One region of the Streptomyces sp. NPDC003023 genome, then DNA from elsewhere that is predicted to be linked to it. Evidence: riboswitches for the same ligand, from Rfam matches in the RefSeq annotation. Region 1 holds a riboswitch; the other holds the start of a gene.
What was found. Region 1 has a riboswitch for S-adenosylmethionine ahead of ACFYV1_RS10030 (aminotransferase class V-fold PLP-dependent enzyme). Riboswitches for the same ligand answer to the same signal wherever they lie in the genome.
Positions count from the first base shown of each region.

Region 2: it holds a riboswitch for S-adenosylmethionine, as region 1 does, so the genes downstream of both, thrC (threonine synthase) here and ACFYV1_RS10030 (aminotransferase class V-fold PLP-dependent enzyme) in region 1, are expected to answer to the same signal.

Region 1 covers NZ_JBIAPL010000002.1:387,466-394,922, forward strand. Annotated here, with positions in the region: gene ACFYV1_RS10020 (cytochrome bc complex cytochrome b subunit) at 1-1,268, shown strand, start outside; gene trpD (anthranilate phosphoribosyltransferase) at 1,423-2,487, shown strand; SAM riboswitch class IV at 2,563-2,680, shown strand; gene ACFYV1_RS10030 (aminotransferase class V-fold PLP-dependent enzyme) at 2,900-4,291, shown strand; gene ACFYV1_RS10035 (glycerate kinase) at 4,293-5,453, opposite strand; gene ACFYV1_RS10040 (SLC13 family permease) at 5,450-6,880, opposite strand; gene ACFYV1_RS10045 (response regulator transcription factor) at 6,958-7,457, opposite strand, start outside.
Region 2 covers NZ_JBIAPL010000005.1:356,654-364,110, reverse strand. Annotated here, with positions in the region: gene otsB (trehalose-phosphatase) at 1-6, shown strand, start outside; gene ACFYV1_RS19715 (trehalose-6-phosphate synthase) at 145-1,602, opposite strand; gene ACFYV1_RS19710 (hypothetical protein) at 1,685-2,047, opposite strand; gene ACFYV1_RS19705 (glucosyl-3-phosphoglycerate synthase) at 2,086-3,054, opposite strand; SAM riboswitch class I at 3,216-3,343, shown strand; gene thrC (threonine synthase) at 3,361-4,674, shown strand; gene ACFYV1_RS19695 (MoaD/ThiS family protein) at 4,701-4,976, shown strand; gene ACFYV1_RS19690 (cold-shock protein) at 5,385-5,588, shown strand; gene groL (chaperonin GroEL) at 6,027-7,457, shown strand, end outside.

The sequences.
Region 1 (7,457 bases):
TCTTCCTCGCCGCGATGTTCGTGCACATGATGCGCGTCTTCTTCACGGGCGCGTTCCGCAAGCCGCGTGAGATCAACTGGCTGTTCGGCTTCCTGCTGTTCGTCCTCGGCATGTTCACCGGGTTCACCGGTTACTCGCTCCCGGACGACCTGCTCTCCGGCACCGGTGTCCGCTTCACCCAGGGCGCGATCCTGTCGATGCCGATCGTCGGCACCTACATCTCGATGTTCCTGTTCGGCGGGGAGTTCCCGGGCCACGACATGGTGGCGCGGTTCTACTCGATCCACATCCTGCTGCTGCCGGGCATCATGCTCGGCCTCGTGGTGGCGCACCTGATCCTGGTCTTCTACCACAAGCACACCCAGTTCGCGGGCCCCGGCCGTACGAACAAGAACGTCGTCGGCATGCCGCTGCTGCCGGTGTACATGGCCAAGGCCGGAGGCTTCTTCTTCCTGGTCTTCGGTGTCATCGCGCTGATCGCCGGCATGTTCACCATCAACCCGGTGTGGGCCCTCGGCCCGTACCGGCCGGACATGGTGTCCACCGGCGCCCAGCCCGACTGGTACATGGGCTTCGCCGAGGGTCTCGTCCGAGTGATGCCCGGCTGGGAGATCAACCTGTGGGGCCACACGCTCGTCCTGGGCGTGTTCATCCCGCTGATGCTCTTCGGTGTGGTCCTCGCGGCGCTGGCGGTGTACCCGTTCATCGAGTCGTGGATCACCGGCGACAAGCGTGAGCACCACATCCTGGACCGTCCGCGCAACGCCCCGACGCGTACCGCCCTGGGTGTCGCCTGGGTCACCGGCTACGTGATCATGCTGCTCGGCGGCGGAAACGACATCTTCGCGACGCAGTTCCACATGTCGATCAACGCGATCACCTGGTTCGTCCGGATCACGTACTTCGTCGGACCGGTCCTGGCGTTCATCATCACCAAGCGGATCTGCCTGGGTCTGCAGCGGCGCGACAAGGAGAAGGTGCTGCACGGACGCGAGTCCGGCATCATCAAGCGCCTGCCGCACGGTGAGTTCGTCGAGGTCCACGAGCCGCTGTCGCAGGGCGACCTGTACAAGCTGACCGCGCACGAGCAGTACGCGCCCGCCGAGATCGGCCCCACGGTCGACGAGAACGGCGTGCGCCGCAAGGTCAAGCTCACCGAGAAGCTGCGCGTCAAGCTCAGCAAGGGCTACTACGGCGGGGACAACCAGATCCCCAAGCCGACGACCGAGGAGTACAAGGAGATCACCAGCGGCCACGGCCACCACTGATCACCTGACTGAAGCGTCGCCACAGCGCGGGCCCCGTCCACTCGATGGACGGGGCCCTTCGCTGTCCCCGCAGCCTCGATAGGGTGGACCCTGCCCGCCCCCTACGGCCTGGCGGCCGGTGGGGGGAACCAGCATGTGGACCCAGGAGCGGACCATGAACGTATGGACCCCGGTTGGCGGCGACAGCGCGGCGGCCTACTCCTGGCCCGGCGTGCTGAACGCCCTCCTCGACAACCGCGACCAGAGCGCCGACGCCACCGCCTGGGCCATGGACCGCATCCTGAGCGGCGAGGCCACCAACGCCCAGATCGCGGGCTTCGTCACCGCGCTGCGCGCCAAGGGCGAGACCGTCGAGGAGATCTCCGGTCTGGTGCGGACGATGTACGAGCACGCCAACCTGATCGAGGTGCCCGGTCAAAGCGTCGACATCGTCGGCACCGGCGGCGACGGCGCGAAGACCGTCAACATCTCCACCATGTCCGCGATCGTCGTCGCGGGCACCGGTGCCAAGGTCGTCAAGCACGGCAACCGCGCCGCGTCCTCCGCGAGCGGCGCGTCAGACGTACTGGAGAAGCTTGGCGTCAACCTGGAACTGACCCCGCAGCGCGTCGTCGAGGTCGCCGCGGAGGCGGGCATCACCTTCTGCTTCGCGGTCAGGTTCCACCCGGCGCTGCGGCACGTCGCCGTCGCCCGCAAGGAACTCGGCATCCGCACGGTCTTCAACTTCCTCGGACCACTCACCAACCCCGCGAAGGTCAGGGCACAGGCCACCGGTGTGGCCGACGCCAGGATGGCGCCGATCGTGGCGGGGGTGCTCGCGGAGCGCGGTTCGTCCGCCCTGGTCTTCCGCGGCGACGACGGTCTCGACGAGCTGACGACGACGGCCACGTCCCGTGTGTGGGTCGTCCGGGACGGCGCCGTGCGGGAGGAGACGTTCGACCCGCGTGACATCGGCATCGACCTCGTACCCGTGGAGGCGCTTCGGGGAGCGGACGCGTCGTACAACGCGGACGTGGCACGCCGGCTGCTGGGCGGCGAGACCGGCCCCGTACGGGACGCGGTGCTGCTCAACTCGGCGGCGGCGCTGACCGCGCTGGAGCCGACGGACGGCACGCTGAACGAGCGACTGGCGGCCGGCATGGCCCTGGCGGCACGGTCGATCGACTCCGGCGCGGCCAGGGCGGCGCTGGAGCGCTGGGTGGCGGCCAGCAACTCCTGACTGTGACGAGGGCGCGGTCCGCATCGCGGACCGCGCCCTTGCGCTGTGCGGAACGTGTGGCAGGATGCTTCCCAAGGTCATGAGTGACAGCGATTACGGCCCCGGCCCGCTGTCCGGCAACCCTCCGTCCGTGGCGGGGTGCCCCGGGTGAAGACCAGGCCGCAGGCAGCGAGGTCTGTGGCAAGCGCGGACCCCCGCGGCATCGTCGAATGCCGCGTCCCTGGGGTCCTGGTCCTCAAGGGAGCAGTCTCGTGAGCAAGCGAATGCGATAGGGCGTTCCAGCCCCTTCTTCATCACGCCCTCGCACGGCGACGTCCGTGCGCAGAGGCACACCCGTATCCGGGTTTCCGAAGCCGATTCGCCTTTCTCCCCCCCACCTTCGGTGGGGGTACCCCAGCTGGGAGACACCGCCATGTCCGCGTACCCGAACACCGCCGAGACCGCTGTCGCCGACACCGCCGCCGACCCCTCCCACTGTGCCCCGCTGCCGGTCCTCGGCCGGGACGTCACCGTCCCGCTCGTCACCGGCGGCGAAGTCACCTACGCGGCCCTCGACTACGCGGCCAGCGCCCCCGCCCTCCAGCGCGTCTGGGACGACGTCGCCGCGTACGCCCCGTACTACGGCAGCGTGCACCGGGGTGCCGGGTACCTCTCGCAGCTGTCCACGGACCTGTTCGAGAACAGCCGGGTCCAGGTCCACGAGTTCCTCGACTGCCGGGAGGGCGACCAGGTCGTCTTCACCCGCTCCACCACCGACTCGCTGGGGCTGCTCGCCGCGGCGCTCCCGGCCGGCTGCGAGGTGTTCGTCTTCGAGACCGAGCACCACGCGTCGCTGCTCCCGTGGAGGGGCGCCCGCGTGACCTACCTGAACGCGCCCCGCACGCCGGACGAGGCCGTGCGCACGCTCGAGAGCGCGCTCGCCGCCCGCGACCCCCACGGGCCCGCGCTGGTGTGCGTCACCGGCGCCTCGAACGTCACCGGTGAGCTGTGGCCGGTGAGGGAACTGGCGGCCGCGGCCCACGCGCACGGCGCCCGCATCGTGCTCGACGCCGCCCAGCTGGCACCCCACCACCCGGTGTCCGTCCGGGAACTCGGCGTCGACTGGGTGGCTTTCTCCGGGCACAAGCTGTACGCGCCGTTCGGTTCCGGAGTGCTTGCCGGGCGGGCCGACTGGCTGCGGGAGGCGGAGCCGTACCTGGCGGGCGGCGGGGCGTCGCGCACGGTCGCGCGGCGGGCCGACGGCGGCGTCGACGTCGAATGGCACACCACTGCCGCACGGCACGAGGCGGGCTCCCCGAACGTGATCGGTGTCTACTCGATCGCCTCCGCGTGCAAGGCGCTCACGGAGGCGGGCTTCGAGGCACTGGTCGCCCGCGAGCAGCACCTGATCGCGAAGGTCCGGGCGGGTCTGGCCGAGGTGCCGGAGGTCAGGGTGCTCTCGCTGTTCGGTGACGACGCCCCCCGGGTCGGCGTGATCTCCTTCGTCGTGGACGGCTGGAACAGCTCGCACTTCGCCGCGGCGCTGTCCGCCGAGTACGGCATCGGTGTACGGGACGGCCTGTTCTGCGCGCACCCGCTGGTGCGCACCCTGCTGGGCAGCGACCCGCAGGACGTCGGCGAGTGCGGCGCGCCGGAGGCGGTGCCGGGGGAGAGGTCCCTCAACGCCATCCGCGTCAGCTTCGGCGCGGGCACGCCGGACGAGCACGTGGAGCGGTTCGTGCGCGCCGTGAGGGAACTGGTCCGCGACGGCGCGCAGTGGAAGTACCGCACGGAGGACGGCCGCTGCGTCCCCGACCGGGGCTGAGTCAGGCCGCGAGACGGGTGCCGACCAGCACCATCCGCAGCGCCCGCTCGGCGGCGTCGGCGAGGAACTCGCCTGCCCGGTCCAGGGCCTCTGGCAGCGCCACGGGCGCCGGCACGATCGAGCCGTAGGCGTCCACGCCCGCGGCGGTGATCTCGCGGACGCCGGCGCCGAGCGTCCCGGCGAGCGCCAGTACGGGCTTTTCGGCGGCGCGCGCCCGGTGCGCCACCTCGGCAGGGACCTTGCCGCGCACGGTCTGCTGGTCCAGGGCGCCCTCCGCGGTGATCACCAGATCGGCGCGGGCCAGCCGGGCGTCCAGATCCACATGGTCCAGCAGCACGTCGAAGCGTGGCAGCAGCCGGGCGCCGAGCGCGGCGAGCCCCGCGCCCAGACCGCCCGACGCCCCGGTGCCGGGGGCCGTCCGCAGATCGACCGGGACCGGCAGCGTGTCGGTGAGCAGCGCCGCCCACCGTTCGAGGGCCGCCGACAGCATCTCGACCTGCGCCGGTGTCGCGCCCTTCTGGGGGCCGAAGACCCGGGCGACACCGTGCCGTCCGCACAGGACGTTGTACGGGTTGCACGCCACCAGGATCTCCGCACCGGCGACCCGCGCATCGAGGCCGGCGGTGTCGATGCGGTCCAGGCGCCGCAACTCCCGCCCCCCTCGGGGCAACTCGACTCCCTCGGCGTCCAGGAGCCGGACGCCGAGGGCCTGAAGCGCGCCCGCCCCGCCGTCGGACGTGCCGGAGTCGCCGCAGCCGACCAGGATCCTGCGCGCACCGGTGTCCAGCGCGGCACGGACCAGCTCTCCCACGCCGTAGGTGGTGGTGGCGCACGGGTCGCGGCGGTCCGGCGGCACCAGAGCAAGCCCGGCGACGGCGGCCATCTCCACGACGGCGGTGCCGTCGCCCAGCAGCGCGAAGTGCGTGTGCACGGGGCTGCCGAGCGGCCCGGTCGCGATGCGTGGCACGAGCCTGCCGCCGGTCGCGGCCGCCAGCGCCTCCGCCGTACCCTCACCGCCGTCCACCAGCGGGATCAGATCGATGACGGCGTCGGGTACCACCCTGCGCAGGCCCCGCGCGATCGACTCGGCGGCCTCATGGGCGGTCAGCGACTCCTTGAAGCCGCTCGGTGCGACGGCGATGCGGTAGGGGGTACGGCTCATGGCTGGGTCTCCAGAAGGACGGGCACGCCGAACAGCGGCCAGACGGCGAGGGCGAACAGCAGCACCACGGCGGCGCTGAGCGGGGCGAGCAGGGCGGACAGCCGCAGCAGATCGCGGGAGGTGAACGTGGGCACACCGTCCGGCGGGTCGAAGAAGAGCGTGACCGGCTTGGCGGAGGCGGGCAGCGTGTGACAGAAACCGGCCGCGGCGGTGGACGCGAGCGCCGCCGCGACCGGATTGACCCCGGCGCCGACGGCCGCGGCCACCACCAGCGGGACAAGGACGGAGGAGCGGGCGGAGCGCGACTGCAGGACGAGATGCGCGGCCGTACTGACCAGCACGATCACGGTGAGGAACAGCCAGGCGGGCAGCCCGTCCGGCAGCCGGCCCACCAGCCACCCCGCCGCGCCGGAGTCGGACAGCGCCACCCCCATCGCGGTCGTCGCCGCCATGAAGAGCAGCAACGGCCACGGCACCGTTCGCAGCCCGTCCTTCAGACGTACGGTCCCCAGAGCGGGCGAGGCCGCCACGACCGCGCCGATCAGTGCGACCAGGGCCGGCGGCACCCCGTGCAGCGGTTCACTGCACCACAGGGCCACCACCGTGCCCAGCAGCATCACGCACCGGGCCTCCGGGGTGGTCAGCGGACCTGTCACGGGGGTGGGGGAGTGTTCCTGGAGCGACTCGGCCGTGATCTTCACCGGCCCGCGCCGCTCCGCCCGCGAGGTCGTCGTCAACAGGACCGTCTCAGCGGCCAGATGGGACGAGACGACCGCCAGCGGCAGACCCAGCAGCAGCCACTCGACGAACCCGAGCCGCTCACCGGTCTGCTCCCACAGCACGCTGACGGTGATCAGGTGCGCACCCGCTCCGATGAGGGTCGCGACCGCGGAGAGCAGAACGACCGTGGGGAAGAGCAGCGCCAGCATCACCACCAGCCGCCGCCGGTCGGCCAGCACCTTGGCCAGCGCGAGGAACACCGGCATGGCCAGTGCGGCACGCCCCGAGGTGGCCGGTACGGCGAAAGCCGTGACCACCAGCGCGGCAGTCGTCAGATGCACCAACTGCCGTACCGTGCGCGCCCCACTGACCAGGAAGGCCGCCGCACGGCCGGCGAGCCCGGTCCTCGCGACCGCGGCGGCGAGGACGAACGCGCAGATCAGCAGCCAGATCGTCTCGTCACCGAGGGTGGCGAACAGCGTGTCGGCGCTGATCACCCCGGTCGCGGTGAGAGCCAGCCCCGCCCCGAGCGCCGTGTAGGTGTCGTCGACGGGAGCGGCGATCCAGGCGCAGGTGGCGAGGGCGAACACGACGAGCGTGAGCCGGGCTTCACCGTTCAGCGAGGGGAGGGCGGAGGGGACGGCGAGCAGCCCGCAGACGCTGAGCGCCGCGCACAGCCAGACCGCCTGGCGGAGGGAGAGGGTCACGACGATCAGTCTGCGAGCGGGCCGTGAGCCGCCGATGAGGCCCGGATGAGGGAAAGTTCATCCCGGTCCGTGCCGTTCTACGGCATACGGTAGCCCATGCCCCGTACGGTCTCCAGGCGCTCGGCGCCCAGCTTCTTGCGCAGCGCCCTCACATACACGTCCACGATGTTCGAGCCGGGATCGAAGTCGTACCCCCACACATGGGACAGGATCTGCTCGCGGGACAGCACCTGGCCAAGATGGCGCAGGAACAGCTCCAGCAGCACGAACTCACGTGCCGTCAGGTCCACGGTGCGCTCGGACGCCCGGGCCCGGCGGGTGCGCAGATCAAGGCTCAGGTCCTTGCTGCGCAGCACCGTCACCTCCGGGGCGCGGGCCGCGGTGCGCAGCCGCAGCCGCACCCGGGCCAGCAGCTCCTCGAACCGGAACGGTTTGGTCATCCAGTCGTCGGCCCCGCCCTCCAACCCGGCCACGGTGTCCCGTACCGAGTCGCGGGCCGTCAACACGACGACCGGCAGCGTCACCCGCGCCTCGCGCAGCTCGCGCAGCACGGTGAAACCGTCCCGGCCCGGCAGGC
Region 2 (7,457 bases), on a different contig from region 1:
CTCTGACCACCTTCGCGCCGCGTCGGTCGGTCGCCCTTCGCGTGGCGTCGGTCGGCCACCCTTCGGGAGCGGGGTCGGCCTGTCGGTGTCGTCTCGCTCTCCGGTGGCGCGCAGGCCGTCGCCGACCGCCCCCGCGCCGCGCCTCTAATCGCCGTCGCGCAGCGCGTTCAGCTGGTCGAGGAACCACTGCCGCGGGGGCAGCGCGGTCGCTGCCGCCGCCAGGCGCTTGGAGCGCTCGGCCCGCTCGTCGGCCGGCATGGCCAGCGCCTCGTGCAACGCGGCGGCGGTGCCGCTGACGTCGTACGGGTTGACGGTGATCGCGTCGTCGCCGAGCTCCTCGTGGGCGCCCGCCTCTCGTGACAGCACCAGCGCGCAGCCGAGGTCGGTAACGACGGGGATTTCCTTGGCGACCAGGTTCATGCCGTCCCTGATCGGGTTGACCAGCGCCACGTCGGCCATCCGGTACGCGGCCAGTGAGCGTGCGAAGTCGTCCTCGACGTGCACCACCACGGGCGTCCAGCCGTCCGTGCCGTACTGGGCGTTGATCTCGTCCGCGAGCCGGGAGACCTCGGCCGTGTAGTCGCGGTAGACCGCGAGATCCTGGCGCGAGGGGTAGGCGAGGGCGATGTGCACGACGCGCTCGCGCCACTGTGGACGCTGCTCCAGCAGCTCCCGGTAGGCCAGCAGTCCGCGGACGATGTTCTTGGACAGCTCGGTGCGGTCCACCCGCACGATCGTGCTGCGGCCCTCACCCGCCTGCTCGCGCAGGGCGGCCATGCGGTCGTCCACGTCGGACCGCGCCGAGCGCTCCCGCAGGAAGTCGCCGTCGGCGCCGAGTCCGTGGACCCCGAGCCGTGTCCGCCTGCGGCCGTGGCCCGGGATCCGGTACTCGAAGGCAGGCTCCTGGTCCTTGGGCCACAGCGACGCCCCGTCGTACTGCACCAGCACGGATGCGGCGCAGCTCTGGAACGCCCGCAGCCAGCGCTGGGTCAGGAACCCCAGGCGGTCCGCGCCCAACATTCCGAGCAGCAGTTCCTCCGCGATGTCGCCCGGCAGCATCCGGAAGTACTCCGGTGGCGCCCACGGGGTGTGCGAGAAGTGCCCGATCCGCAGGTCGGGGCGGAGTTCGCGGACCATCCCCGGCACCAGCGCCAGGTGGTAGTCCTGCACCAGCACCACCGCGTCGTCGGCCGCCTCCTCGGCGAGCGCCTCCGCGAACGCCAGGTTGTAGAGCCGGTACGCGCCCCACTGCCGCCGGAACTCCTGACCGAAGGCCGGCTCGAGGGGCGTCTGGTACAGCATGTGGTGGACGAACCAGAGCACCGAGTTGGCGACGCCGTTGTACGCGTCGGCGTGGACGGTCGCGTCGATGTCGAGCATCCGTACGCCCGGCTCGCCGACCCCTCGCCGTACGGCCTCGCGGTCGCCGTCGCCCAGTGCCGCGCAGACCCACAGCGACTGTGCGTCCGAGCCGATGGCGGACAGGCCGGAGACGAGTCCTCCACCACCGCGGCGGGCGTCGAGTTCTCCGTCGTCGTTCAGCGCGTAGGAGACAGGGCCGCGGTTGGACGCGACGAGAATCTGGGCTGCGTCGGAGACCATGTGGCGAAACCTAGCCCGTACCGCTGGGCCTCAAACGTGTGTTTCCGGGCATGATCCGGCCGTGGCGCCGCGGGCCCACCGGTCAGTGGTCGCGACGGCGGGCGCGGGTGGCGGCCAGGGCGACGAGGCCCGCCGCCGCCAGGCTCAGGGCGATACCGCCCAGGAGCCACAGCTGTTCGGCCGTGCCCCCGGTGCGGGCCATCTCCACCTGGTACTCCGGTGCGGGGGCCGGGGCCGTGTCACGCTCCAAGGTCCCTTGCGGGGCCGGTGCGGCGGGGTGTGACGGCAGGGCCGTCGCCGGGAGGGCGGGCCCGAGGGCCGCGGCGGCGGTGACCGCCAGCGTGCCGAGGAGACGGGACAGCCGCTCGTGGGTGCCGGACGTGGTGTCCCTGCGGTGCCTGCGGTGCCTGCCGTGTGACGGAGCCAGAAATCCGATAGGTCCCATACATAGGAAATGTATGCAAACTGACCGGAAGGTTCTGTTTATGCCGCGCGACGCGCCGCGTACTCACCGATCTCGAGCATCGGCGGCCGCTCCTCGGTGTCCACCTGGTACGTCCGTGGGGCGAACCCGTTGTCCACCCGCTCGAACTGGGTGATCGACGGGCGCACCAAGTGCGGTCGGGAAAGCCGCAGTTGAGCGGTGCGGTAGATCGTCGCGGCCATCCTGCCGAGCGCCTGCCCGTCCTGGTGGCGGTGCTTGCGGGTGCCGACGTCGACCTGGGCCAGCGCGTCCAGGCCGACCAGGTTCAGCGAGTCGACCAGCAGACCCAGCTCCACGCCGTAGCCGACGGGGAAGGGCAGGCGTTCCAGCAGCGAGCGCCGTGCCGCGTACTCGCCGCCCAGCGGCTGGACGAACCCGGCGAGCTGCGGCCAGTGCAGGTTCAGCAGCGGCCGGGCCACCAGTTCCGTCACCCGGCCGCCCTGGGCCGGTGCCCCGTCCGGGCCGGGGGCAGCGCCGCCGCCCAGCGGGCGGTCGTACATCGCCTTGACGAACTGGACGTCCGGCTCGGTCAGCAGCGGGCCGACGATGCCGGAGACGAAGTCGGGGGAGAAGTCCCGCAGGTCCGAGTCGCAGAAACAGACGATGTCACCGCTTGTCACCATCAGGGAACGCCACAGCACCTCGCCCTTGCCCGCCACCGCGGGCAGTCCGGGCAGGATCGCGTCCCGGTGCACCACCCGCGCACCGGCGGCCGCGGCCACCTCGGACGTACGGTCGCTCGAGGCCGAGTCGATCACGACCAGCTCGTCGACGAGCCGGACGTTCTCCATCAGCTCCCGGCGGATGATCGTGACGATGTCCCCGACCGTCGCCTCCTCGTTGAGCGCGGGAAGCACGACACTGACCGTCGTACCCTGCCTGACCTTGGCGGACAGCAGCCGGTCCAGGGAACGGTCGGATGCTGACCAGGAGCGCCGGCTCAACCAGCGCGCGACCTCATCGAGCACTTCCATCTCCCTTGACAGTCGGCCGTGTGACCCATCTCGCGACTCGGACGACTATCTCAACCGTCCGGTGCTTCGGTTACAGTCTTGAGCAACGCGAACGACCCTCGCATCTCGGGGGGTCCAAGCACACAAACGCCCGGACCGCACGTCCGGTGCCATACCGCTCATCCAGAGGGGCAGAGGGAACGGCCCGTTGAAGCCCCGGCAACCCTCCCGCCGACCGCGAGGTCACGGTGGGGAAGGTGCCAATTCCGTCTTGTGGCGAAGTGCGTCACGAGGAAGATGAGGAGAAAGGGCCTCGCCATCATGGCTGCGCAGACTGTCGCAAGCACCTCCGCAAACACCACCGCCCCCGCTTCCACCTCCGTGGACCTCGGCCCCGCCGCCGCACTCGCGTGCCGCGAGTGCGGACAGCGTTTCGAGCTCGGCCCCATCTTCGCCTGCGCCGAGTGTTTCGGGCCGCTCGAAGTCGCATACGACCTGCCGAGCGGCAGCCCGGAAGAACTGCGGAAGCGGATCGAGGCCGGACCGGCCAACATCTGGCGCTACGCCCCCCTGCTTCCCGTCCCCGCGGACGTGGCCGACAAGCCGAACCTGAACCCGGGCTGGACCAAGCTGGTCAAGGCCGACAACCTCGCCCGTGAACTGGGCGTCACCGGCGGTCTGTTCATCAAGGACGACTCCGGAAACCCGACGCACTCGTTCAAGGACCGGGTCGTCGCCCAGGCCATCGAGGCCGCCCGCGCCTTCGGCTTCACCACCCTGTCCTGCTCCTCCACCGGCAACCTCGCCGGCGCGGTCGGCGCCGCCGCCGCGCGGGCCGGATTCCGCTCCTGCGTGTTCATCCCGCACGACCTGGAGCAGGGCAAGGTCGTCATGGCCGCGGTGTACGGCGGGGAGCTCGTCGGCATCGAGGGCAACTACGACGACGTGAACCGTTTCTGCTCCGAGCTCATCGGTGATCCGCTGGGCGAGGGCTGGGGCTTCGTCAACGTCAACCTCCGCCCGTACTACGCGGAGGGCTCCAAGACCCTGGCGTACGAGATCTGCGAGCAGCTCGGCTGGCGGCTGCCGGACCAGCTCGTGGTGCCGATCGCGTCGGGCTCGCAGCTCACGAAGATCGACAAGGGCCTCCAGGAGCTGATCGCGCTCGGGCTCGTCGAGGACAAGCCGTACAAGATCTTCGGTGCCCAGGCCGAGGGCTGCTCGCCGGTGTCGACCGCCTTCAAGGCCGGGCACGACGTCGTACGGCCCCAGAAGCCGAACACCATCGCCAAGTCGCTCGCCATCGGCAACCCGGCCGACGGTCCGTACGTGCTGGACATCGCGCGCCGCACCGGCGGGGCGGTCGAGGACGTGAACGACGAGCAGGTCGTCGACGCGATCAAGCTGCTGGCCCGTACCGAGGGCATCTTCGCCGAGACGGCGGGTGGCGTGACGGTGGGTGTGACGAAGAAGCTGATCGAGGCGGGCGTGCTCGACCCGGCGCTCACCACCGTCGTCCTGAACACCGGCGACGGCCTCAAGACCCTCGACGCGGTGGCCGAGACCTCGCAGGCGACCGCCGTCATCCGCCCGAGCCTGGACGCGTTCCGCGACGCCGGCCTGGCCGCCCACTGACCATCCACTCCTGAGAGGCGACGAACATGAGCGTCAACGTCCGCATCCCCACCATCCTCCGTACGTACACGGGTGGCCAGGCCGAGGTCCCGGCACAGGGCGCGACCCTCGCCGAGGTCATCGCGGACCTGGAGAAGAACCACACCGGCATCGCGGCCCGCGTCCTGGACGATCAGGGCAAGCTGCGCCGCTTCGTCAACGTGTACGTGAACGACGACGACGTCCGTTTTGAGCAGGGCCTCGAGACGGCCACGCCCGACGGTGCGGGCGTGTCGATCATTCCCGCCGTCGCCGGCGGCTGATCCCTCCCCCGGGAATTACCCGCAGTTACTGAATTGCCCCCTCCGCTCGAGAAGCGGAGGGGGCAATTCAGTATGGTTGAGCGCGGTAGAGTCTGGGAAGCACCCCCGCCGGCCGCTCGAGAATGCCTTCAGGTTTCGCAAGAATGCGGCCAAACCATGCGATCGAATTGCCGTTTAGGCGTCATTTGCCGGGCCCGACTTGCCCCGGAATTTTGCGAATTCGCATGAATCGGCCGTTCGGCCCTGCCCAGATTTCTCGTCCGAATGACCTGTTGCAGAGGGCAGTTGGGCAGATACATTCAGCCGCGGTCGACGCGTTCCGGCGCACACCCCTCCTGCTGGGGTGAGGTCTGACCCGGGTCCGCGAAGTGCGGTCCTGCGCAAGGGCCAGTAATAGGGGAGTTAGGCATGGCTCAGGGCACCGTCAAGTGGTTCAACGCGGAGAAGGGGTACGGCTTCATCGCGGTCGACGGTGGTGCGGATGTTTTCGTCCACTACAGCGCGATCCAGATGGACGGATACCGCACCCTTGAAGAGGGTCAGCGGGTCGAATTCGAGATTTCGCAGGGCCAGAAGGGTCCGCAGGCGGACATGGTCAAGCTCGCCGTCTGATCCGACTGACCGAGGCGCGATCGGCCACCGACGCACTCACACACGAGGGGCTCGCATCCCGTTCACCGGGGCGCGGGCCCCTCGTGCGTGCGTGGGCCGGGTGACGCGGGCCCCTTGTGCGCGCGTGGGCCGGGTCGACGAGGCCCCTCCCGCGTGCGCGCGCCCCTCGCGCGTGCGCGCGGACCGGTCCGGAACCGGTCCACGATCCTCCAGAGGCGCTTGCACTCTCATGGGTCGAGTGCTAATCATTGGCGTTAGCACTCTCCCAGTGAGAGTGACAGAACTTGGATCGGTTCGGTGAGGTCCGCAGACCGCGTGGGGCAAGGAACCACACGGCGCGCAGGCCGTCCGTCGCGGGCACCGTGCTCCGGTCCGAAGCAATCCTCCCCCGCAGCCTGCGGCGCGGGGGGACCCCCATGCCCGGGAGGAACACTTCACATGGCCAAGATCATCGCGTTCGACGAGGAGGCACGGCGCGGTCTCGAGCGCGGGATGAACCAGCTCGCCGACGCCGTCAAGGTCACCCTTGGCCCCAAGGGTCGCAACGTCGTCCTCGAGAAGAAGTGGGGCGCCCCCACGATCACCAACGATGGTGTTTCCATCGCCAAGGAGATCGAGCTCGAGGACCCGTACGAGAAGATCGGCGCCGAGCTGGTCAAGGAAGTCGCCAAGAAGACGGACGACGTCGCCGGTGACGGTACGACCACCGCGACCGTTCTCGCCCAGGCTCTCGTCCGCGAGGGTCTGCGCAACGTGGCGGCCGGCGCCAACCCGATGGCCCTGAAGCGCGGCATCGAGAAGGCCGTCGAGGCCGTCTCCGGCGCCCTGCTCGAGCAGGCCAAGGACGTGGAGACCAAGGAGCAGATCGCCTCCACCGCCTCCATCTCCGCCGCTGACGTCCAGATCGGCGAGCTCATCGCCGAGGCCATGGACAAGGTCGGCAAGGAAGGCGTCATCACGGTCGAGGAGTCCCAGACCTTCGGTCTGGAGCTCGAGCTCACCGAGGGCATGCGCTTCGACAAGGGCTACATCTCGGCGTACTTCGCCACCGACATGGAGCGTATGGAGGCGTCCCTGGACGACCCGTACATCCTGATCGTCAACTCCAAGGTCGGCAACGTGAAGGACCTCCTTCCGCTGCTCGAGAAGGTCATGCAGTCCGGCAAGCCGCTGCTGATCATCGCCGAGGACGTCGAGGGCGAGGCCCTGTCGACCCTGGTCGTCAACAAGATCCGCGGCACCTTCAAGTCCGTCGCCGTCAAGGCTCCGGGCTTCGGCGACCGTCGTAAGGCCATGCTGAACGACATCGCCATCCTCACGGGCGGCACGGTCATCTCCGAGGAGGTCGGCCTCAAGCTCGAGAACGCCGGCCTGGACCTGCTGGGCCGCGCCCGCAAGGTCGTCATCACCAAGGACGAGACCACGATCGTCGACGGTGCCGGTGACAGCGACCAGGTCCAGGGTCGCGTCAACCAGATCCGTGCCGAGATCGAGAACAGCGACTCGGACTACGACCGTGAGAAGCTCCAGGAGCGCCTCGCGAAGCTGGCCGGCGGCGTGGCCGTCATCAAGGCCGGTGCCGCGACCGAGGTCGAGCTCAAGGAGCGCAAGCACCGCATCGAGGACGCCGTTCGCAACGCGAAGGCGGCCGTCGAGGAGGGCATCGTCGCCGGTGGTGGCGTGGCCCTGCTCCAGGCCTCCTCGGTCTTCGAGAAGCTCGAGCTCTCGGGCGACGAGGCGACCGGCGCCAACGCCGTGAAGCTCGCGCTGGAGGCCCCGCTCAAGCAGATCGCCGTCAACGGTGGTCTCGAGGGTGGCGTCATCGTCGAGAAGGTGCGCAACCTGCCCGTCGGCCACGGCCTGAACGCC